4 regions of the Streptomyces sp. NPDC021093 genome follow, and region 4 is predicted to be linked to each of the others. Evidence: riboswitches for the same ligand, from Rfam matches in the RefSeq annotation. Region 4 holds a riboswitch; each other region holds the start of a gene.

Region 1 (5,514 bases), on a different contig from region 4:
CCCGGTGCGCCCGCGCGCGTGCTGGTGCGGGGCGGCGGCCTGCACGGTGGCCGCCAAGTGCAGCTTGGTGAGCGCCCCTTGGGGACGTACCGCTCCTGTCGTACGCCCGTGCTCGGTGCGCGCGCGGGAACGGCGGCCCGCCGCGCCCTCGCCGAGCCCCGGCACGCTCAGCATCTTCGTGCGGAACGGCTCGGCCGACTTGGCGGCGGGCTGTTCCGCACCGCCCTTCCCGGCGGGGGCGGGCTGCTGCTCGGGCTGCTCCTGGGGAGGCTCGGGCGTGTCGCCCCGCTGAGACTCGTCGCGCTGCGGTGCGTCGGGGCCTTCGCCGTCGTTCTGCGGCGGGATGCCACCACCGGGCCCGTCAGGACCGGGATCGGGATCGTCGTCCCCGTCTCCGCCCCCGCCGTCGCCCTCGCGGTCGTCCTGCGGGCTGTTCTGCTCCAGCGTCTCGTCGAGCTTGTCCTCGTCGAGGCCCGGCGCGTCGAACGGGTTGCGCCGCCGCCGGTGCGGCAGCGCCAGCAGCGCGGCCTGCCGCACGTCCTCCTCCTGCACGTCCTCGCGCCCGGCCCACGCGGCCAGCGCGGTCGCGGTGCGCGCCATCACGATGTCGGCCCGCATCCCGTCGACCTCGAAGGCCGCACAGGTCGCCGCGATCTGCCTGAGCGCGTCGTCGCCGAGGCGGACCTGGGGCAGCAGCGCACGCGCGGCCACGATCCGCTCCCGCAGATCGGCCTCCTCGCCCGCCCACTTGGCGACGAAGCCCGCCGGGTCGTCGTCGTACGCCAGCCGACGGCGCACCACCTCCACCCGCTGGTCGGTGTCCCGGGACGCGGCCACCTCCACGGTCAGCCCGAACCGGTCGAGCAACTGCGGCCGCAGCTCGCCCTCTTCGGGGTTCATCGTCCCGACCAGCAGGAACCGTGCGGCGTGCCGCACGGACACGCCCTCCCGCTCGACGTACGACGCGCCCATGGCGGCGGCGTCCAGCAGCAGGTCGACCAGGTGGTCGTGCAGCAGATTGACCTCGTCGACGTACAGAATCCCGCGGTGCGCGTCCGCCAGCAGGCCCGGCTCGAACGCCTTCACGCCGTCGGCCAGCGCCCGCTCGATGTCGAGCGCCCCCACGAGCCGGTCCTCGGACGCGCCGACCGGCAGCTCCACCATCCGCGCGTCCCGCGACACGCCGTCCGCCTCCTGGTGCGGCCCGTCGGGACACACCGGGTCCGGCGCCCCCGGATCGCACGAGAACCGGCACCCGTCGACCACCGGCACCTGCGGCATCAGCGCCGCCAGCGCGCGCACGGCGGTGGACTTGGCAGTGCCCTTCTCCCCCCGCACGAGCACACCGCCCACGGCGGGCGACACGGCGTTGAGCAGCAGCCCGAGCCGGAGGTCGTCCTGCCCGACGATCGCAGTAAAGGGGTAAGGCGTACTCATACGGTCTCCATCGTCGTTTCCGGCTCCACACCAATTCGCTTGAACGGTTCCGCGCGGGTCCTTCGTGGCTGGTCGCGCAGTTCCCCGCGCCCCTACGGGGCCCCTGGAGGCACGAACGGCAGGCCCACCGGCGCACCCGACTCGATGAGCCGCCACAACCCGTCCGTGTCCGCGTGCTCCTCGATCAAGTCCCCGAGCTTGTCGAGCTGTTCCTCCCGCAACGCCTCGAAGCTCGTGTCCGGCGCCGGCACGAAACGCCGCCCGGCCGCCGCCGCGACCTCCCGCAGGAAGGCGCGCCGGAAGGCGTCGCTCTCCAGCGACCCGTGCCAGTGGGTGCCCCAGACGGAACCCACCCGGCACCCGTCCAAGCCATGTCCATCGTCATCAGAGATGAACCCTTCCCCGCCCAGGACTTCGGCCACCCCGTGGTGGATCTCGTAACCCGCGACGGACTCGCCGAGCGCCTCGCCCACCGGCCGCGCCAAGGTCTTCTCCCGCGCGAACCGCACCCGCACCGGCAGCAGCCCCAGCCCGTCGACCAGTCCGGCCCGCGACTCGACCTCGTCCTCGATGCGCGTCCCCAGCATCTGGTACCCGCCGCAGATCCCCAGCACCGGCAGACCCTCGGCCGCCCGCCGCACCAGGGCCTCCGCGAGCCCCCGCTCCCTCAGCCATTCCAACGCCCGGACCGTGCCCCGGGTTCCCGGCACGACCACCAGGTCCGCGTCGGCCAGCTCCTCGGCGCGGTCCACGAAACGCACGACCACTCCCGGTTCGGCGGCCAGCGCGTCCACGTCCGTGAAGTTCGACATCAGCGGCACCGCGCACACCGCGACCCGCAGCACGTCCTCGCCGACCGGCGGCGCCACCACGGACTCGCGCACCGCACCGCGCATCGACACCCGCAGGCCGTCCTCCTCGTCGATGCCGAGCCCGTGCGCGAACGGCAGCACGCCGTACGTCTTGCGCCCGGTCAGGTCCTCCAGCATGTCGAGACCCGGCTCAAGCAGCGACACATCGCCCCGGAACTTGTTCACCAAGTACCCCGCGACCAGCCGCTGGTCCTCCCGCGCGAGCAGCGCCGTCGTACCGAAGAACGACGCGAAGACACCACCGCGGTCGATGTCCCCGACCACCACCACCGGGAAGTCGGCGGCCCGCGCGATCCCCATGTTCACGATGTCCGTACGGCGCAGATTGATCTCCGCGGGGCTTCCCGCGCCCTCGCAGATCACCGCGTCGTACTGGCCGCGCAGCTGGGCCAGGCACTCGGTCACCGTCCCGAGCAGCGCCTCCCGGTGGCCGCCCTGTACGCCCTTGCCGTACTCCTTGCCGCCCGCCGTGCCGAAGAAGCCCCGCGCGCTCATCTCGCCCACCGGCTTGCCGAGCAGCACCACCTGGCTGGACCTGTCACTGCCCGGCTTGAGCAGCACCGGGTTCATGAGCGCGGTCGGCTCGACCCGCGCCGCCTGCGCCTGCATCGCCTGGGCGCGCCCGATCTCCGCGCCCTCGCGCGTCACGAACGAGTTCAGCGACATGTTCTGCGCCTTGAACGGGGCGACCTTCACCCCCTGCCGCACCAGCCACCGGCAGATCCCCGCCGTGACCACGCTCTTGCCCGCGTCCGACGTGGTCCCCGCGACCAACAGCCCGCCGCCACTCATGAGTTACGCCCCTTCGCGTACGAGAACGCCAGCCGCCCCGCCGCACACACGGCCAGCGCCAGCACATTCACCCGGCGCGACAGCCGCACCGCACGCTCGATGTCCGGTACGGCCACGGGCCGCCCGGTGTCCCCGTTGAGCACCGCCCGGTGCTCCACCCGCCCCGCGTACGACAGCGTCCCGCCGAGCGTGACGCCCAGGGCGCCCGCGAACGAGGACTCCACCGGGCCCGCGTTGGGGCTCGGGTGCTTCGACGCATCCGTCCGCCAGGCCGCGAGAGCACCCCGCGAGTCGTCCCCGGCCAGCACCGCCAGTGCGGCCGTCAGCCGGGCACCCGGCCAGCCCGCGACGTCGTCGAGGCGGGCCGACGCCCACCCGTAGCGCCGGTAGCGCGCCGACTTGTGGCCGACCATCGCGTCCAGGGTGTTCACCGCGCGGAAGGCCACCAGCCCCGGCACGCCGCCGACCGCGCCCCAGACCAGCGCGCCCACGACCGCGTCCGAGGTGTTCTCGGCGACCGACTCCACGACCGCGCGCGCCATCTGCTGCCCGTCCAGGGCCTGCGGGTCCCGCCCGCACAGGTGCGGCAGCCGCTCGCGGGCGACGTCGAGGTCACCGGCGGCGAGCGCCCCGCCGACGGCACGGGCCTCGCGCCCCAGCGACGTACCGCCGACAACGGACCAGGTGGCGGCGGCGGTCAGGACGACGGAAGCGACGGGGGAGCGGCGTACGGCGCGCGCGGCGACGGCCGCCGCTCCGGCGGCTCCGCCGACACAGACCAGGGTGTGCAGTGCGCCCCAGCCGCGGTGGTCGCGCCACAGCGTCCGCTCCACCGCGCCGGCGGCACGTCCGAAGGCGGCGACGGGGTGGCCCCGCCGGGGATCGCCGAGCAGGAGGTCGCCGAGCAGTCCGGCGGCGGCGCCGTAGGCGAAGACGCGGGCGGAACTCGGACAGGGGGCGGCTGAACTGCGGGTTCCGCAGCCGGGCATGGCGATGTGTCCTTAACTCAGGGTCCGCGCCCTGGTTCGACGTGACGAGCGGCTGGGAGTTCCTGGCTTCCGTACGACCGGGTGGGTCGGTACGTGACAGTGGCGGGACCGCGCCGGATTCGCACCGGCTTCCTCTCCATGCCGCCGTATTGGCTCCGGCAGTCCACCACGCCCCGAGAACACCCGTCAACCTGGGCTTGACCTGCGGTGCTCCCCGGGCCCGAGGGGCGTACGCAGAACCGCCCCGCGCACGGGGCGCGGGGCGGCGGGGTGGGGCGAAGTGCGGGTTCAGACGACGATCAGGAAGATTCCGTACGCCACGGCCGCCGCGCACAGCGCGAAGCAGGCGTACGCGCCGGTGCGCGCCATGGTTGCGGAACCGCCCGAAGCGGCGGCGCTCTCCTGCTTGGAGAGGCCCACGATGCCGAGGGTGAACAGGCCCACCAGACCCACGGTGGCCACGAGGCTGACGCCGAAGACGGTGCCGAGAGCTGCCCAGTCGATGTTCATGTCGTGTGCGTCCTTAGACCGATGCGGCCGGGCGGGCCGCCTCGGTGGGGGTTCCGGCGGGGGAGTGGAGGGTGGCCTTGAGGTCGCCCGTCGTGGTGTGCGTGGCCTCGTGCGGGAACACACCGGCCGGGGGCGGGGTGACCGCCGCCATGGCGGTCGTGACGACGCCCGCGGGCTCGGCCGGGGCCGGCGCGTCCAGGTCGTCGGCGGTGACGTTGGTGTGGTCGACCGGCTTGCGGCGCGACAGGGCCCAGATCACGCCGGAGCCCGCGACCAGCAGGACCGCCACGACGGTGACGCCCCAGGCGCCCTGACCCGTCAGGTACTCCGCGGCGGCGGCGACCAGGCCGGCCGCCGGCAGCGTCAGACCCCAGGCGACGAACATCCGGGTCGCGGTCGACCAGCGGACGACGCCGCCCTTGCGGCCGAGTCCGGCGCCCATCACGGAGCCGGAGCAGACCTGGGTGGTGGAGAGGGAGAAGCCGAGGTGCGAGGAGGCCAGGATGACCGTCGCGGCGCCGGTCTGGGCGGCGAAGCCCTGCGGCGGACGGAGGTCGGTGAGGCCCTTGCCCATGGTGCGGATGATGCGCCAGCCGCCGAGGTAGGTACCGGCGGCGATGGCGACACCGGCCGAGACGATGACCCACAGGGGCGGGTTCGCGCCGGGGGCCAGCACGTTGCCGGTGACCAGGGCCAGGGTGATGACGCCCATGGTCTTCTGCGCGTCGTTGGTGCCGTGCGCGAGCGAGACGAGACCGGCGGAGGCGATCTGGCCCGCCCGGTAGCCCTTGGCGGTGGACTTCTCGTCGGTCTTGGACGCCAGCTTGAAGGTGAGCTTCGTGGCGAGGTAGGCGGCGATGCCGGCCACGATCGGCGCGGCGATCGCGGGCAGCAGCACCTTGGTGATGACGACG
Region 2 (5,514 bases), on a different contig from region 4:
CGCTGATCATCGTGAACGCGCTCGCCGAGTCCCCCTGGGGCGTCTTCTCCATCGGCATGACCATCCCGATCGCCCTCTTCATGGGCGTCTACCTGCGCATCCTGCGTCCGGGCCGGGTCACCGAGGTGTCGCTGATCGGCGTCGCGCTGCTGCTGCTCGCGATCGTCGCGGGCGGCTGGGTCGCCGAGTCCTCGTGGGCCGAGACCTTCACGCTGGAGCCGGGCACGCTGGTCATCTGGATGGTGATCTACGGATTCCTGGCCTCGGTGCTTCCGGTGTGGCTGCTGCTCGCCCCGCGCGACTACCTCTCCACCTTCATGAAGATCGGCACGATCGGTCTGCTCGCGATCGGGGTGCTCATCGCCCTGCCGACGCTCAAGATGGACGGCATCACGAAGTTCGCGACGAGCGGGACGGGTCCTGTCTTCGCGGGGTCGTTGTTCCCGTTCGTCTTCATCACCATCGCGTGCGGCGCGCTCTCCGGCTTCCACTCGCTGATCTCCTCGGGCACCACCCCGAAGATGATCCAGAAGGAAACGCAGATCCGGACGATCGGCTACGGCTCCATGCTGGTCGAGTCGTTCGTCGCGATCATGGCGCTGATCGCCGCCTGCATCATCGACCCCGGCCTCTACTTCGCGGTCAACGCGCCCGCGGGCGTGGTCGGCGACACCGTCCAGGCGGCCTCCACAGCCGTCGGCAACCTCGGATTCACCATCTCCCCCGACCAGTTGGCACAGGCCGCCAAGGACGTCGAGGAGGCCAGCCTGCTGCACCGGACGGGCGGCGCGCCGACCTTCGCGCTCGGCCTCTCGGAGATCTTCTCGGCGGCCTTCGGCGGCGCCGCGATGAAGGCGTTCTGGTACCACTTCGCCATCATGTTCGAGGCGCTGTTCATCCTGACGACGCTCGACGCGGGCACCCGCGTGGGCCGGTTCATGCTCCAGGACATGCTGGGCAACATCTACAAGCCGTTCAAGAACGTCAGTTGGCGGCCCGGCGTCTGGATCGCCAGCGCGATCGTCGTCATCGCCTGGGGCTACTTCCTCTGGGTCGGCGTGCACGACCCGCTCGGCGGCATCAACCAGCTCTTCCCGCTGTTCGGCATCGCCAACCAGCTGCTCGCCGCCGTCGCACTCGCCGTCTGCACCACCCTGCTGATCAAGTCCGGCCGCCTCAAGTGGGCCTGGGTGACGGCCGTTCCGCTGCTCTGGGACGTGGCGGTGACGCTCACCGCGAGCTGGCAGAAGATCTTCTCCGCCGACCCGAAGGTGGGCTTCTTCGCCCAGCGCGACGTCTACCAGAGCGCACTCGACAAGGGCCTCGACAAGGTCGGACTCGCCAAGAACCGCGACCAGATGGAGACCATCGTCACCAACTCCACGGTCGACGGGGTCCTTTCGATCCTCTTCGCCGTGCTGATCGTCGTGGTCCTCTTCGAGGCCTGCCGCGCCTGCCTGAAGGCGATCCGCCACCCGGCCGCGGTCACGCTCAGCGAAACCCCCTACGTCGAGTCGAAGATCGTCGCCCCCGCCTCGCTCTTCGCCACCAAGGAGGAGAAGGCGGAGCTGGTCGCGGCGGGCGTCGGCCCGGAGGGCGGCCCGCGCGGAAGCGAGGAGGAGAAGGTGTGAACACCACCGCCCGGACCGCCGACGCCCGGACCGCCGACGCCCGGACCGCCAGTACCCGGGCCGCCGGTGCACGGACCACCGGCGCCCGGAGCGTCACCGCCCGGACCGTCGCCGCGGTGCGCCACCGGCTGGGCCGACTGCGTTGGTACGTACGGGAAGTGACCGGAGAGGCGACGTACGACCGGTATGTCGCACACGCCCGGTCGCACGACCCGGGCGCCCGGGTGATGACCCGCCGCGCCTTCGAGCGCAGCCGCACGGACGCCCGCGAGGGCGACCCCAGGTCGGGCTTCCGCTGCTGCTGAGCACCTCGCCCGCACCTCGCCGAGGACCTGCCAGGACCTCGTCAGGATCCGTCAGGACCTCGCTGAGGACCCGCTGAGCCCTCTCGTACGGCCTGGTGTCCCGCCCCTCGAAACGGGGTGGGCCGCCGGGCCGTACGCGTTGCACACTGCCCTCCATGGACATCACGATCAGGCTCGCCGAGCCCCACGAATACACCGAGGTCGGCGAGATCACCGCCCGCGTCTCCCTCGACGACGGCTTCCTCGACGACGGCGCGGAGGATCCGTATCTGCTCGTGCTGCGCGACGCCGCCTCCCGTGCCGCCCGGGCCGACCTGCTGGTCGCCGCCGATGCCGACGGCACGCTCCTCGGCACCGTCACCTACGCCCCGCAGGGCACCGAGCTGCAGGACATCGCCGTCCCCGGCGAGGCCGAGTTCCGCATGCTCGCGGTCGCGCACCGGGCCAGGGGGCGCGGGGCGGGCGAGAGCCTCGTACGCGCCTGCATAGCCCGTGCGAAGGCCGAGGAGGGCGTCGTACGGCTGGTGATGTCGACCCAGCCGACCATGCTCGGGGCACACCGGATCTACGAGCGGCTGGGCTTCGTACGGACGCCGGAACGGGACTGGGAACCGGTGCCTGGACTGTCCCTGTTGACGTACAAACTGGAGCTCTAGGACCCATCTGGCCCGCTTCCACTTGTGAAGCCTCGCGACGCGCGACACAAGATGTGGTGGGTTCTCCAACGAGGACCCACCACATGTATGCTCGTGCTCGCTGTCGTCGCAGGGGAATCCGGTGAGAATCCGGAACTGTCCCGCAACGGTGTGTCATGTGCGCTTTTGCGTACCGCCAAGTCCGAGGACCTGCCGACAGCGCATCCGGCTCGACCGAACCGGATACCGATACGTCCGGGCCTCGTGGTTGGGCCGGTGGACGCCAGGCGACGTGCGCCCCTTTCCGGGGTGCCGTGTGCCCGCGCGCCCCCTCCGCCGCAGGCCCCGCGCCGAGCGAGGGAGAGCCCCCACGTGACCATCGCGCCAGTCGATCCGGCCACCGCACAACAGTCTCAGGACAGCCAGGACGCGCCCGGGACCGCGCTCCTGCGCACCCTGACCGACCTCACCGCCGACCTGCCCGACACCGACCCCGGCCGGGTCGCAGCCGCCGCCCTGCGTGGGCGCAACGCACGCTCGGACGCCGCCGAGCTGCGAGAGCTCGCCACCGAGTCCGCCGCAGGACTCATCTCCGAGGACCCGGCGTACTCGCGCCTCGCGGCCCGCCTGCTCGCCCGTACGATCCGGGACGAAGCAGCCACCCAGGGCGTGAACTGCTTCTCCGAGTCCGTCTCCGTCGGCCACCGCGAAGGGCTCATCGCGGACCGTACGGCCGACTTCGTCGCCAAGCACGCGGCGGCTCTGGACGAGCTGGTCGACCTGGACGGCGACGACCGCTTCGAGTACTTCGGCCTGCGCACGGTCTACAGCCGCTACCTGCTGCGCCACCCGATCACCCGCCAGGTCATCGAGACCCCGCAGCACTTCATGCTGCGCGTGGCCTCCGGTCTGGCCGAGGACGACAGCGAGCGGGCTCTCGCCGAGGTCGCCTCGCTGTACCGCCTGATGAGCCGCCTGGACTACCTCCCGTCCTCGCCGACGCTCTTCAACTCCGGCACCCGCCACCCCCAGATGTCGTCCTGCTACCTCCTCGACTCCCCGATGGACGAGCTGGACTCGATCTACGACCGCTACCACCAGGTCGCGCGCCTCTCCAAGCACGCCGGCGGCATCGGTCTCTCGTACTCCCGCATCCGCGCCCGCGGCTCCCTGATCCGCGGCACCAACGGTCACTCGAACGGCATCGTGCCGTTCCTGAAGACCCTGGACGCCTCGGTCGCGGCCGTGAACCAGGGCGGCCGGCGCAAGGGCGCCGCCGCCGTCTACCTGGAGACCTGGCACGCGGACATCGAGGAGTTCCTGGAGCTCCGCGACAACACCGGCGAGGACGCCCGCCGTACGCACAACCTGAACCTGGCGCACTGGATCCCGGACGAGTTCATGCGCCGCGTGGACCAGGACGGCCAGTGGTCGCTCTTCTCCCCCGCCGACGTCCCCGAGCTGGTGGACCTGTGGGGCGAGGAGTTCGACGCCGCCTACCGCAAGGCGGAGGCCGCCGGTCTCGCCAAGAAGTCGATGTCGGCGCGCGAGCTGTACGGCCGCATGATGCGCACCCTCGCGCAGACCGGCAACGGCTGGATGACGTTCAAGGACGCCTCCAACCGCACCGCCAACCAGACGGCGGAGCCGGGCCACACGGTCCACTCCTCCAACCTCTGCACCGAGATCCTTGAGGTCACGAACGACGGCGAGACCGCCGTCTGCAACCTCGGCTCGGTCAACATGGGCGCCTTCGTCGACACCGCCACCCGCGACATCGACTGGGACCGCCTGGACGAGACGGTCCGCACGGCCGTCACCTTCCTCGACCGCGTCGTGGACATCAACTTCTACCCGACCGAGCAGGCCGGGAACTCCAACTCGAAGTGGCGTCCGGTGGGCCTCGGCGCCATGGGTCTCCAGGACGTCTTCTTCAAGCTGAAGCTGCCGTTCGACTCCGCGGAGGCCGCCGCGCTCTCCACGAAGATCGCCGAGCGGATCATGCTCGCGGCGTACGAGGCGTCCTGCGACCTCGCCGAGCGCTCGGGCCCCCTCCCCGCCTGGGAGAAGACCCGCACCGCGCGCGGCGTGCTGCACCCCGACCACTACGGCGTCCAGGTCTCCTGGCCGGAGCGCTGGGACGCGCTGCGCGCCCGCATCGCCAGGACCGGCATGCGCAACTCGCTGCTGCTGGCCATCGCGCCCACCGCCACCATCGCGTCCATCGCCGGTGTGTACGAGTGCATCGAGCCGCAGGTCTCCAACCTCTTCAAGCGCGAGACGCTCTCCGGCGAGTTCCTCCAGGTCAACTCCTACCTGGTGCGTGACCTCAAGGAGCTGGGCGTCTGGGACGCGCAGACCCGCGAGGCGCTGCGCGACGCGTCCGGCTCGGTCCAGGGCTTCAGCTGGATCCCGGCCGAGGTCCGCGACCTGTACCGCACCGCGTGGGAGATCCCGCAGCGCGGCCTGATCGACATGGCCGCCGCCCGTACCCCGTACCTCGACCAGTCGCAGTCCCTGAACCTCTTCCTGGAAACGCCCACCATCGGCAAGCTCAGCTCGATGTACGCGTACGCCTGGAAGAAGGGCCTGAAGACGACGTACTACCTGCGCTCGCGCCCCGCCACGCGGATCGCGCGCGCCGCCGGCTCCCAGGCGTCCGCCGAGGCCCCGGCCCCCTCCGCCAACATCCCCGTGCAGCAGGTGACGGACGCCGAAGCGCTCGCCTGCTCCCTGGAAAACCCCGAGTCCTGCGAGGCCTGCCAGTAATGAGCACCAACTCCGAAAAGAACCTGCTCGACCCCGGCTTCGAGCTGACTCTCCGCCCGATGCGCTACCCGGACTTCTACGAGCGCTACCGGGACGCGATCAAGAACACCTGGACCGTCGAGGAGGTCGACCTCCACTCGGACGTCGCCGACCTTGCGAAGCTGACCCCGGGCG
Region 3 (5,514 bases), on a different contig from region 4:
ACGAACGGCTTGTTGCCGACCTTCGCGGAGAGCTCCTTGCCGTACTTCTTGCTCTCCTCGGTGGTGTAGAAGTTCGACACGTTCACCGAGAAGCCGTCGGCCGCCTCGACGCCCGACCACTTCAGCGGCTCGAAGATCTGGTCCGGCTTGCCCCAGCCCGCGTTGCCCGCGTCCAGGTAGACCTTGGTCTTCGGCTGCTTCTTCAGCGTCTTGATGGCGCCCTTGAGGAGGTCGTAACGCTCCTCGTGGAACTTCTCCGGGGTGCAGTTGTCGACCATGTGCAGCACCGCGTCCGGCTCCAGGACCACGGTGGCCGGGCGGTCGCCGATGCCCTCGGCGACCTCCTTGATGAAGGCGCGGTAGGCGTTGCCGTCGGCGGCGCCGCCGCCGGAGAAGTTGCCGCAGTCGCGGTGCGGGATGTTGTAGACGACCAGGATCGCCTCGCGGTCGGCCTGGGCGGCGGCCTCGGTGAAGCCCTTGGCCTGCTCCTTGGCGTTCTCCGGGATCAGCCACTCGCCGGCCGGCTGCTGGGCGATCTTCTTGATCAGCTCCTGCTTGCCCGAGTCGCCCTCGTCGGCGAGCGCCTTGGCCGCCTTGGCGTCCGGGTTGACCCAGTACGGGTCGTCGCCCTTGGGCAGCTGGGACACCGGCGGTTTCTTCCCCGCGGTCCCGCCGTCGCCCCCTTCGCCCGAAGTGCAGCCCGTCAGGAGCAGCGCGGCGCCCACCGCGACCGCTCCCACCGCTCGCACACGTCCGCTGTAACTGCCGTACATCGACTCCCCCTTGGGCGCCTTGGCGAAAACCGACCTTCTCGAAGCCTCTCGAAGGTGACCGTCTCGAAGATGAAAGAAGTTCCGAGGCAACCCCCCTGGCGCCCCTGCCCGGACAGATCCGGTCGAATCCAATCCTGACACACCGGCGCCCTGCCCCACGAGGCGTGCCCTGCTTCGTGGAGAACCTGTTGCACCGCGTTCGGCCAGCCTGTTCCTGGGCAGCCGGATACGATGAGGCGCTCCGGCGGTCACACTTCGGACGTCTTTGCGGCACACTTCCATCACACTCTGCAGTACCCCGCTCAGCACACCTCGGGAGGAGGGCGTGGTCACCACCCGCATGACCGCCCTGCTCGACGAACTGGCGGTCCGCCGCACAGCCGGACTCGACGGGTCCTTCGCCCGCCACTGCGCCGAGGTTCTGGGCGTGGACGGGCTGGCCGTCACGCTCTCCGGCGGCGCCTCCGCGCTGCAGCACAGCGGCGGTGAACCCGTGTGGTTCTCCGGTCCTGCGGACGTCGCGCTGGAGGATCTCCAGTTCACGCTCGGCGAGGGTCCCGGTACGGATGCGCTGCGCACCGGCCGGCTCGTCCTGGAGGGCGATCTGGACCTGGTTTCCCGGGAGCGCTGGCCCGGCTTCCTGCCCGGCGCGGAGAAGCTCGGGGTGCGGGCGGTGTTCTCCGTACCGCTGCAGATCGGCGCGATCCTGGTGGGGGTGCTCACCTGCAGGCGGGCCGGGCCAGGACCGCTGGACCAGCGGTCGATCGCCGACCTGCTGGTGTTCTCCGACGCGCTGACCCTGACCCTGCTGGGCAGTACGGAGCCCGAGGATCCCGGTGCCGGCAACTGGCTGGCGATCGACGCGTCGCTGTACCGGGCGGAGGTGCACCAGGCCACCGGAATGATCTCGGTACGGCTGGGAGTGCCCCCGGCGGCGGCCCTGGTACGGCTGCGGGCATATGCGTACGCCGCCGATGAGCCCATCCTGGAAGTAGCCAGGGACGTCGTGGCACGGCGACTGCGTTTCACCCCGGACGGAGCACTGCGCGACGGCGACGGATCGGAAACGGCACGATGACTCTTGGGAAGCGCTCCGGGCGCCCCACTCGGCAGCACGACAGATGTAGGTGACAGGCATGGACAGCACCGTGCGCGAACAGAAGATCGCGACGGCCTTCGTCGAGCTCGCCGACACCCTGGTCGACGACTTCGACGTGATCGAATTCCTCCAGCGGCTGGCCGCCCGCTGCGTGGAGCTGCTCGACGTGTCGGCCGCCGGGCTGATGCTGGTCAACCAGCACGGCCAGCTGCAGACCGCCGCGTCGTCCGACGAACGCGCCTGGCTGCTGGACCTGTTGGAGATCCAGCATCAGGAGGGCCCCTGCCTGGACTGCTTCCGCGGCCGTACGGCCGTCCTGCCGGTCGCCCTGGACACCCCGGAGACCCTGGAGCGCTGGCCGGTGTTCGCGCCGCGCGCCCGGGAGTACGGCTTCCACACCACGTACGCGATCCCGCTGCGGCTGCGCGACACGGTGATCGGCGCCCTGAACCTGTTCGCCACCACGCCCCACCTGAAGCTGGGCCCCGGCGACGTCGAACTGGCACAGGCCCTCGCGGACGCCGCGACCATCGGCATCCTCCAGCAGCGCACCATCCGGCAGAACGAACTGCTCGCCGGGCAGCTCCAGACGGCGCTGACCAACCGGGTGCGCCTGGAGCAGGCCAAGGGGATGCTGGCCGAGCGGTGGGCGATCTCGGTGGACGAGGCGTTCACCGAGCTGCGGTCGTATGCCCGACGGAGTCAGCTGGCGCTGTCGGAGGTGGCGCTGGAGCTCGTCCTGGGGACGCTGGACTCGGCGGAGATCCGTAGGAAACCCCCTGCGGAGTCCCGTACGAAATCCCGCGGGGGGTCCCCCGCGAAGCGCCTCAGCAAGGACAAGAGCGAAGAAAAGGGTTCCCGCTGACGCTGCGGTGACCACAAGAGTGACACCCGCAGCTACTTTGCCGTGACATTGCGTCAATTGCGCTATGGAGAACGGCGCTTGACCGCTCTAGAGTGGTGATGCGGCCCCAGCCCCCGGCCCGTATTCCGAGTTGGTTTTCCCAGAACCTCCCGCGACGGCGCCGGGCTTCTCCCGCAGTTCGTGCGCGCGCGGTCGAGGACCAGCCCGGCCGACGGCTCCGGGGGGAGCGAGCAGTCGGCCGGGCCAGGTACCTTCGCGCGCCCCTGGGTCATCTCGCACGCCCCCCTGGGGCATATTGACAGTGCACAGCCAGGCTGGGACTCTCCGGAGGACAACTCCACACTTCGAGGCGACGGTGGACAGGAACTCCGGTGCGATTCCGGGGCGGTCCCGCCACTGTGACCACAGCTGCCGCATGCGGCCGTGGGAGTCAGGAACTGACCCGTCGTCCTCCTGCTTTGGGGCGTGGAAACCCCAGAAGGAGGCTCACCCGACATGTCCGCGTCTGCCCAGCAGTCCGTACAGACCACCGACCTGGCGTCCGCGACGACCCGCACCCGGGATCTGCTGATCCTGGCCGCCGCCGTGATCGTCGCACTGATCGCGCTGTACGCCGTGTTCATGGACAACGGCCACATCATCTCCGCGACCGGCAGCTACCTGCACGAGTTCTCGCACGACGGCCGGCACCTCTTCGGTGCCCCTTGCCACTGATCGGGGCCGTACGCACATGAGCAACCCCACTCTCACCCTGCTCGGCCGCGGTCTCGCGGCGGGCGGGGTCGCAGGCCTGGTCACGGGCCTCTTCTCACTCCTCCTCGCCGAGCCGGTGATGGACCGGGCGATCGTCCTCGAAGAGGCGCGCTCGGCCAAGGCGGAGGCGGCCGAGCACGCCCACGCGGCGGCGGGCGCCGTAGCCGAGCACCACGAGGAACTCTTCTCCCGCTCCCAGCAGCACTTCGGCCTGGTCGTCACGGCCGTGATCGCGGGCCTGGCCATGGGCGCGCTGTTCGCGGTCGCCTACGCGCTGGTGCACCGTCGGACCGGTTTCCTGGTACGGGCCTGGCCGCGTGCCCTCGCGTTCTGTGCCGCGGCGTTCGTCGCGGTCGCGCTGCTGCCGGGGCTGCGTTACCCGGCCGCGCCGCCCGGCGTCGGCGACGCCAACACCGTCGGCGAACGCCAGACGCTGTGGCTGGCCGCCGTGGTCATCTCGATCCTGGGCATGCTGCTGGCCTGGCAGCTCTACGTGCGCCTGGCGGGCAAGGCGGAGCCGGTGCGGCACGGCGCGGTGTTCCTGACCGGGGCGGCCACTCTCGCCGTCCTGTTCCTGCTGCCCGGCAATCCGGATGAAGTCCCCGTACCGGCAACGCTGTTGTGGGACTTCCGGGTGCTGTCGCTCGGGTCGCAGCTGCTGCTGTGGGCCGTGTTCGCCGCGGTCTTCGGCGGACTGGGGCTGCGTGCCGCGAAGCGGGCCGGTTCACCCGCCCCCGCTCAGGCCGCACCCGCTCAGGACGTGGCGGCCGCCGGGGCCTGAGTGACGCCCGTCAGATAGGCGGAGACGACCACATTGGCCGTGTAGGAGCGGGCGTTGTGGTCGTACGTACCGCCGCAGGTGATCAGCCGCAGTTCGGCGCGGCCGTCCTCGCGCGGTCCGTACACCTTCTTCGCGTCGAACTTGTCCCGGCTGAAGACCTGGACGTCCTCGACGGTGAACTCGGTGACCGTTCCGTCCGCCCCGGTGATCTTGACCTGTTCGCCGGGACGGGCGGAGCTGAGGCCGTAGAACACGGCCGGCTTGCTCCTGGTGTCGACGTGCCCCACGAGCAGTGCGACTCCGCTCGCTCCGGGACGGGTGCCGTCGCGGTACCAGCCGACCTCGCGCGGCTGCTCGTACGGCGGCGGGTCGACCGCGCCCCCTGCGTCGAGCCCGCGCGCGCTGACCGGCGCCCTGATGCCGAGCGAGGGGACGTCGAGACGGCCGGGGCGGACGCCCGCGAACGGTTCGTGCGCGTCGGGCAGTTCGACCTGCAGCAGTGGGCGTCCCACCGCGGCCACGTCACCGGTGGTCGGGGCGGAGTTGCCGCCCGCGCCGTCGGTGAGGTCGCGGCCCCACAGCCACAGTCCGAGGAGCAGCACCGCCCAGGCGATGCCGGTGAGCATCCGGCCTTTGCCGGAAGCGGGGTGGTCGGTGCCCATGGTGGTGTGCTCCCTTCGTTCTTCGCGCGGGTCCGTTGTGGCTGGTCGCGCAGTTCCCCGCGCCCCTACAGGGCGCCCTCTAGTGCGAGGTGTTGCGGCGGCGGCGCACCGAGCGGCCGGCGATGGCGACGGCTGCCGCACCCGCGAGGCCGAGGCCGATCAGGGTGTGCGAGGTGCCGGGGCCGTCGGACTCGGCGGCCAGGGCGGTGCCGCCGCCGCCCGCGCGGACGGGAGCGGTCGGTTCGGTCCTGTGGTGGACGACGGTGACGTTGCCGCTGGCGTTGCCCGCGCCGTCCTCGCACTTGACGGTGATGCCGTAGTCGCGGCCCTGGGCGTCGGAGCGGATGCGCGCCTCGGCGAACAGGCCGCCGTCGGCGGCGGGGTTGAAGTACGCGGGCGAGGAGAACGCCTCCGACGTGCCGACGGCCTTCTTGCCGCCGCACACGCTGACCCGCAGATCCACCTCCCCGCCGGCCGCGATGGTGGACGGGGTGACGGTGACGCTGCCGTGGGACTCTTCGTTCTCGGCCACGGCGGCCGGCACGGGGAAGGCCGGTGGGACGGCCGGTACTGCGGCAAGG
Region 4 (5,514 bases):
CGCCGGAGGGCCGGGAGGGAGCGCGGTGCGGTTGCTCCCTCCCGGCCCTCGACCGCGGTCCGGGTCAGGACTCGGGGAGTTCCGACCGTACGGTGCGGGCTGCCGCGACCAGGTTCTCCAGCGACGCCCGGGTCTCGGGCCAGCCGCGGGTCTTCAGGCCGCAGTCCGGGTTGACCCACAGGCGCTGGGCCGGGATGGCCTCAAGTCCCTTGCGGAGCAGGGCTGCTGCCTCCTCGGCGGAGGGGACGCGCGGGGAGTGGATGTCGTAGACACCGGGTCCGGCCTCGCGCGGGTAGCCGTGCTCGGCGAGCTCGCGGGCGACCTGCATGTGGGAGCGGGCCGCTTCCAGGCTGATGACGTCGGCGTCGAGGTCGTCGATGGCCTGGACGATGTCGCCGAACTCCGCGTAGCACATGTGCGTGTGGATCTGCGTCCGGTCACGCACGCCGCTGGTGCTCAGCCGGAAGGACTCCGTCGCCCAGTCCAGATAGGCGGCGTGGTCGGCGGCCCGCAGCGGCAGGGTCTCGCGCAGCGCGGGCTCGTCGACCTGGATGACCGAAGTCCCGGCCGCCTCAAGGTCGTTGACCTCGTCGCGCAGGGCGAGTGCGACCTGGCGGGCGGTGTCGCCGAGCGGCTGGTCGTCCCGTACGAACGACCAGGCGAGCATGGTCACGGGACCGGTCAGCATGCCCTTGACCGGGCGGTCGGTGAGGGAGTTCGCGTACGACGTCCAGCGCACCGTCATCGGTTCGGGCCGCGAGATGTCGCCGGCCAGGACCGGCGGGCGGACGTAGCGGGTGCCGTAGGACTGGACCCAGCCGTGCTGGGTGGCCAGGTAGCCGGTGAGCTGTTCGGCGAAGTACTGCACCATGTCGTTGCGCTCGGGCTCGCCGTGCACCAGGACGTCGATGCCGGCCTTCTCCTGGAAGGAGAGGACGTCACGGATCTCGGACTCGATGCGCTCCTCGTAGCCCGCCGTGTCGATGCGTCCGGCGCGCAGGTCGGCGCGCGCGGTGCGCAGCTCGGTGGTCTGCGGGAACGACCCGATGGTGGTCGTGGGCAGCAGCGGGAGCCCGAGGTGGGCGCGCTGGGCGGTGGCCCGCTCCTCGTACGGTGCGGAGCGGCGGCCGTCCGCGTCGGTGACGGCGGCGACCCGGTTGCGGACGGCCGGGTCGTGGGTGATGGGGGAATTGGCGCGGGAGGCCAGGTCGGCGCGGTTCGCGGCGAGTTCGGCGGTGATGGCCGAGGTGCCCTGGGTCAGGCCCCTGGTCAGCGTGACGATCTCGGTCGTCTTCTGCCGGGCGAAGGCCAGCCAGCGGAGGATCTGCGGGTCGACGTCGCGTTCGGCCTGTGCGTCGAGGGGGACGTGCAGGAGGGAGCAGGAGGCGGCCACGTCGACCCGGTCGGCGAGGCCGAGGAGGGTGCCGAGCGTGCTGAGGGACTTCTCGAAGTCGTTGATCCAGATGTTGCGGCCGTTGACGACGCCCGCGATCAGGCGCTTGCCGGGCAGCCCGCCGACCGCGGCCAGCGCGTCGAGGTTGGCGGCCGCGGCATCGGTGAAGTCCAGTGCCAGACCCTCGATCGGCGCCTTGGCGAGCACCGGGAGGGCGTCGCCGAGCCGGTCGAAGTAGGAGGCGACGAGGAGTTGCGGCCGGTCGGTGAGGGCACCCAGCTCGCGGTAGGTGCGGGCGGCGGCGTTCAGCTCCGCCGGGGTGCGGTCCTGGACCAGGGCGGGCTCGTCCAGCTGCACCCATTCGGCCCCGGCCGCCCGGAGGTCGGCGAGGACCTCGGCGTACACGGGCAGCAGCCGGTCCAGCAGGGTGAGCGGCTCGAAGTCGGCTGCGACACCGGGGGCGGGCTTGGCGAGCAGCAGATAGGTGACCGGGCCGACGAGGACCGGGCGCGCGGTGTGGCCGAGCGCGAGGGCCTCCTTCAGCTCGGCGACCTGCTTGGTGGAGTCGGCCGCGAAGACGGTGTCCGGGCCCAACTCAGGTACGAGGTAGTGGTAGTTGGTGTCGAACCACTTGGTCATTTCCAGGGGTGCCACGTCCTGGTTTCCGCGTGCCATGGCGAAGTAGCCGTCGAGGACGTCGGCGGCGACGGCGCCGCGGTGGCGGGCGGGGACAGCGCCGACCATGACACTGGTGTCCAGGACGTGGTCGTAGTACGAGAAGTCACCGGTGGGCACCTCGTGGATGCCGGCGTCGGCCAGCTGCTGCCAGTTCGTGCGGCGCAGGTCCTTCGCGGCCTCCTGGAGGGCGGCGGCGGTGACGCGGCCCTTCCAGTAGCCCTCGATGGCCTTCTTGAGCTCACGGTTCTGGCCCTGGCGGGGGTAGCCGTACACGGTGGATCGTGCTGCCGCGGCTGCGGACTTCGCTGTCACGGAAATCTCCTTCGCGAGATGACTCCTGAGAATCCCGGAGACGGATCACGGACGCGAAGGGATGACGGAACCAGGTGGATCGGCACGCGCGCGACGGGCGCGGTCTCCACCTGATATGTACGCCGACCCGCCCACGAGGTCACCGGGATGTCCGCACGCGAACGGTCGCGTACGGGCAACGGGCAGGTCTTCGGACTCGCGGGCACACCTGCCGGGGCAGATTCCTACTGGCCGTCGCTTCCCGGGTCCTTGGCCGGACCCAGTGCTCATGACGGCGGTCGTTCCCACTTACCGCTGCGGGGCAGTCCCGGATTCTCACCGGGTTCCCTCTTACGACGCGCCTGCCTGGCGGGCAGGGCGAACCAGTTGCACCCGACACACTAGGCGCCGAGACCCCCTGCCGTCACGGGGGTTCGTACTCCGGAGCGTGAAAAGAGACACGGTTTCCAGCGGGAATCAAGCGTGCGGCCGGGTGCGCCGCGGACCTCCCGCCCTTGGCGCACCCGGCTTCTCCCCTGTCGCACGCCCCTCGGCGCCGCGACCGGCCCTGGCCCCTCAGCCCTGGTCGTACCGGTGGAATCCGCGGCCCGTCTTGCGGCCGAGCAGTCCCGCCTCGACCATCCGCTGGAGCAGTGGCGGCGGGGCGTACAGCGGTTCCTTGAACTCGTCGTAGAGGGACTCCGCGATGGAGGCGACCGTGTCCAGACCGATCAGGTCGGCGAGCTTCAGCGGTCCCATGGGGTGCGCGCAGCCCAGTTCCATGCCGGCGTCGAGGTCGGCGGCGGTGGCGAACCCGGACTCGGCCATCCGGATCGCGGAGAGGAGATACGGGACGAGGAGGGCGTTGACGACGAATCCGGCGCGGTCCTGGGAGCGGACCACGGTCTTGCCGAGCGCCGTGGTGGCGAACTCCTCGGCGAGGGCGACCGCCTGGGGCGACGTGTGGAGCGAGGTCACCACCTCGACGAGCGGGAGGACGGGCACCGGGTTGAAGAAGTGCAGCCCCAGGACGCGGTCCGCGCGGCGGGTGGCCATGCCCAGGCGCATGACGGGGATCGAGGAGGTGTTGGTGGCCAGTACGGCTTCGGGGTCCTCGACGATCTTGTCGAGCGCGGCGAAGACCTCCGTCTTGGCGGCGGGGTTCTCCACGACGGCCTCGACGACGAGTTGCCGGTCGGCGAGGTCGTCGAGGCTGCCGGTGAAGACCAGCCGCTCCATGGCGTACTCGGCGGAGATGCGGTCCAGCTTGCCGCGCTGGACGGCGCGTTCCAGGGAGACGGCGACGCGTTCGCGAGCCGCGCGGGCGGCGAGGGCGTCGGCCTCGCAGACGACCGTGTGCAGCCCGGCGCGTGCGCAGACCTCCGCGATTCCGGCGCCCATCTGCCCGCCGCCGACGATGCCGACCCTGCTGATCGTCGCGTTCGTGCTGATCGGGGCGTTCGTGCTGATCGGAGTGTTCACGAGCGGCCTCCGGACTTGGTGACGAGGTGGCGGGTGTAGGCGTCGGTGGTGAAGAAGGCGGGCAAGTCCCTTGCCAGGGCGGCACGTTCGAAGAGCGCGCGGACCTCGTCGACCTGTGCCCACGGGTACTCGGCGCCCAGGGCGGCCACCTCCTCGTCCACGATCCGGCGCACCGCGTCACGGGTGACGCAGCCGTGCCGGATCCACTGCCAGATCTGGGCGCGGGCGATCTCGGCTGTCGACGCGTCCTCCACCAGGCCGTTCAGGGGGACGGCGCCCTCTCCGCGCAGCCAGGCGTCGAAGTAGCGCAGCGCGATGGAGACGTTGGTGCGGATGCCCTCCGGGGTGGGAGTGCCGCCGGAGCGGCGGACCGCGAGGAGGTCGGCGGGCGCCACGTCGACGTCCTCACGGGTGCGGTCGATCTGGTGCGGACGCTGTCCGAGCACGTCGTCGAAGGCGGTGCGGCTCAGCGGCACCAGGCCGGGGTGGGCCACCCAGGTGCCGTCGAAGCCGTCCTCGGCCTCGCGCTCCTTGTCCAGCCGCACCGCGGCGAAGGCGGCCTCGTCGGCGGCCGGTTCCTGGCCGGGGATCTGTGCGGCCATGCCGCCGATGGCATGGGCGCCGCGCCTGTGGCAGGTGCGGACCAGGAGGTCGGTGTACGCGCGCATGAAGGGGGCCGTCATGGTGATCTGCGAGCGGTCCGCCAGGACGAAGTCGGAGCGGTGGCCGAGGGTCTTGATCAGACTGAACAGGTAGTCCCAGCGTCCCGCGTTCAACCCGGCACCGTGCTCCCGGAGTTCGTAGAGGATCTCCTCCATCTCGAACGCGGCGGGGACCGTCTCGATGAGGACCGTGGCGCGGACGGTGCCGCGGGGGATGCCGAGCAGCTCCTGGGCGAGGAGGAAGACGTCGTTCCACAGGCGGGCGTCTTCGCGGTTCTCCAGCTTGGGGAGGTAGAAGTACGGGCCGCGCCCGGCGTCGATCTGTCGCTGCGCGCAGTGGAAGAAGTACAGGCCGAAGTCCACGAGCGAGGCGGAGAGCGGCCGTTCGTCCACGACCAGGTGCTTCTCGACGAGGTGCCAGCCGCGGGGGCGTACGACGATGGTGGCGAGGTCGGCGTCGTCGCGGAGCCGGTACTCCTTGCCATCGGCGGTGGTGAAGCCGAGGCGGCGCTCGACGGCGTCGAGCAGGGTGAGCTGACCGCCGATGACGTTGTGCCAGGTGGGCGACGTGGCGTCCTCGAAGTCCGCCATCCAGACCTGGGCACCGGAGTTGAGGGCTTCGACGGCCGTCCGCCGGTCCGGCGGGCCGGTGATCTCCACCCGGCGGTCGGTCAGACCGGGGGCGGGCGGTGCGACGCGCCAGCCGGTGTCGGCGCGGATCGCCGTGCCGGTCAGCGGGAAGGTGAGCGGGACGCCAGAAGCGGCGCGCTCGGCCCGGCGGCGGCGCTCGGTGAGCACGTCGAGGCGACGGTGCACGAAGGCCGCGTCGAGACGGGCGAGGAAGTCGAGGGCCCCGGGAGTGAGGATCTCGTCGTGGCGGTCGCCCGGCACGCCGAGGACCTGAACGGTGCCGGTGCCTCGCAGAGCGGTGGTGGTCGTCATACGGGTCTCCTCAGCGAGAGGTGTGCGGACGGCTCGGGGCGGGGGAGCGGGCCCGCGCCTGGATAC

Evidence for each region. Region 4 has a riboswitch for cobalamin ahead of metE (5-methyltetrahydropteroyltriglutamate--homocysteine S-methyltransferase). Riboswitches for the same ligand answer to the same signal wherever they lie in the genome.
Region 1: it holds a riboswitch for cobalamin, as region 4 does, so the genes downstream of both, ACH4SP_RS18705 (cobalamin biosynthesis protein) here and metE (5-methyltetrahydropteroyltriglutamate--homocysteine S-methyltransferase) in region 4, are expected to answer to the same signal.
Region 2: it holds a riboswitch for cobalamin, as region 4 does, so the genes downstream of both, ACH4SP_RS38685 (ribonucleoside-diphosphate reductase subunit alpha) here and metE (5-methyltetrahydropteroyltriglutamate--homocysteine S-methyltransferase) in region 4, are expected to answer to the same signal.
Region 3: it holds a riboswitch for cobalamin, as region 4 does, so the genes downstream of both, ACH4SP_RS21740 (CbtB-domain containing protein) here and metE (5-methyltetrahydropteroyltriglutamate--homocysteine S-methyltransferase) in region 4, are expected to answer to the same signal.

What each region holds. Positions count from the first base shown of each region.
Region 1 is NZ_JBIRQJ010000005.1:616,342-621,855, forward strand. It holds gene ACH4SP_RS18695 (putative cobaltochelatase) at 1-1,437, opposite strand, end outside; gene ACH4SP_RS18700 (cobyric acid synthase) at 1,530-3,101, opposite strand; gene ACH4SP_RS18705 (cobalamin biosynthesis protein) at 3,098-4,090, opposite strand; cobalamin riboswitch at 4,127-4,265, opposite strand; gene ACH4SP_RS18710 (hypothetical protein) at 4,379-4,600, opposite strand; gene ACH4SP_RS18715 (anion permease) at 4,614-5,514, opposite strand, start outside.
Region 2 is NZ_JBIRQJ010000017.1:19,505-25,018, forward strand. It holds gene ACH4SP_RS38670 (carbon starvation CstA family protein) at 1-1,631, shown strand, start outside; gene ACH4SP_RS38675 (CstA-like transporter-associated (seleno)protein) at 1,748-1,936, shown strand; gene ACH4SP_RS38680 (GNAT family N-acetyltransferase) at 2,092-2,592, shown strand; cobalamin riboswitch at 2,663-2,804, shown strand; gene ACH4SP_RS38685 (ribonucleoside-diphosphate reductase subunit alpha) at 2,944-5,340, shown strand; gene ACH4SP_RS38690 (ribonucleotide-diphosphate reductase subunit beta) at 5,340-5,514, shown strand, end outside.
Region 3 is NZ_JBIRQJ010000006.1:631,878-637,391, forward strand. It holds gene ACH4SP_RS21725 (glycoside hydrolase family 6 protein) at 1-773, opposite strand, end outside; gene ACH4SP_RS21730 (GAF and ANTAR domain-containing protein) at 1,099-1,851, shown strand; gene ACH4SP_RS21735 (GAF and ANTAR domain-containing protein) at 1,910-2,737, shown strand; cobalamin riboswitch at 3,036-3,198, shown strand; gene ACH4SP_RS21740 (CbtB-domain containing protein) at 3,233-3,451, shown strand; gene ACH4SP_RS21745 (CbtA family protein) at 3,468-4,271, shown strand; gene ACH4SP_RS21750 (class F sortase) at 4,244-4,933, opposite strand; gene ACH4SP_RS21755 (hypothetical protein) at 5,013-5,514, opposite strand, start outside.
Region 4 is NZ_JBIRQJ010000002.1:658,119-663,632, forward strand. It holds gene metE (5-methyltetrahydropteroyltriglutamate--homocysteine S-methyltransferase) at 65-2,383, opposite strand; cobalamin riboswitch at 2,547-2,765, opposite strand; gene ACH4SP_RS07930 (3-hydroxybutyryl-CoA dehydrogenase) at 2,939-3,844, opposite strand; gene aceB (malate synthase A) at 3,841-5,448, opposite strand.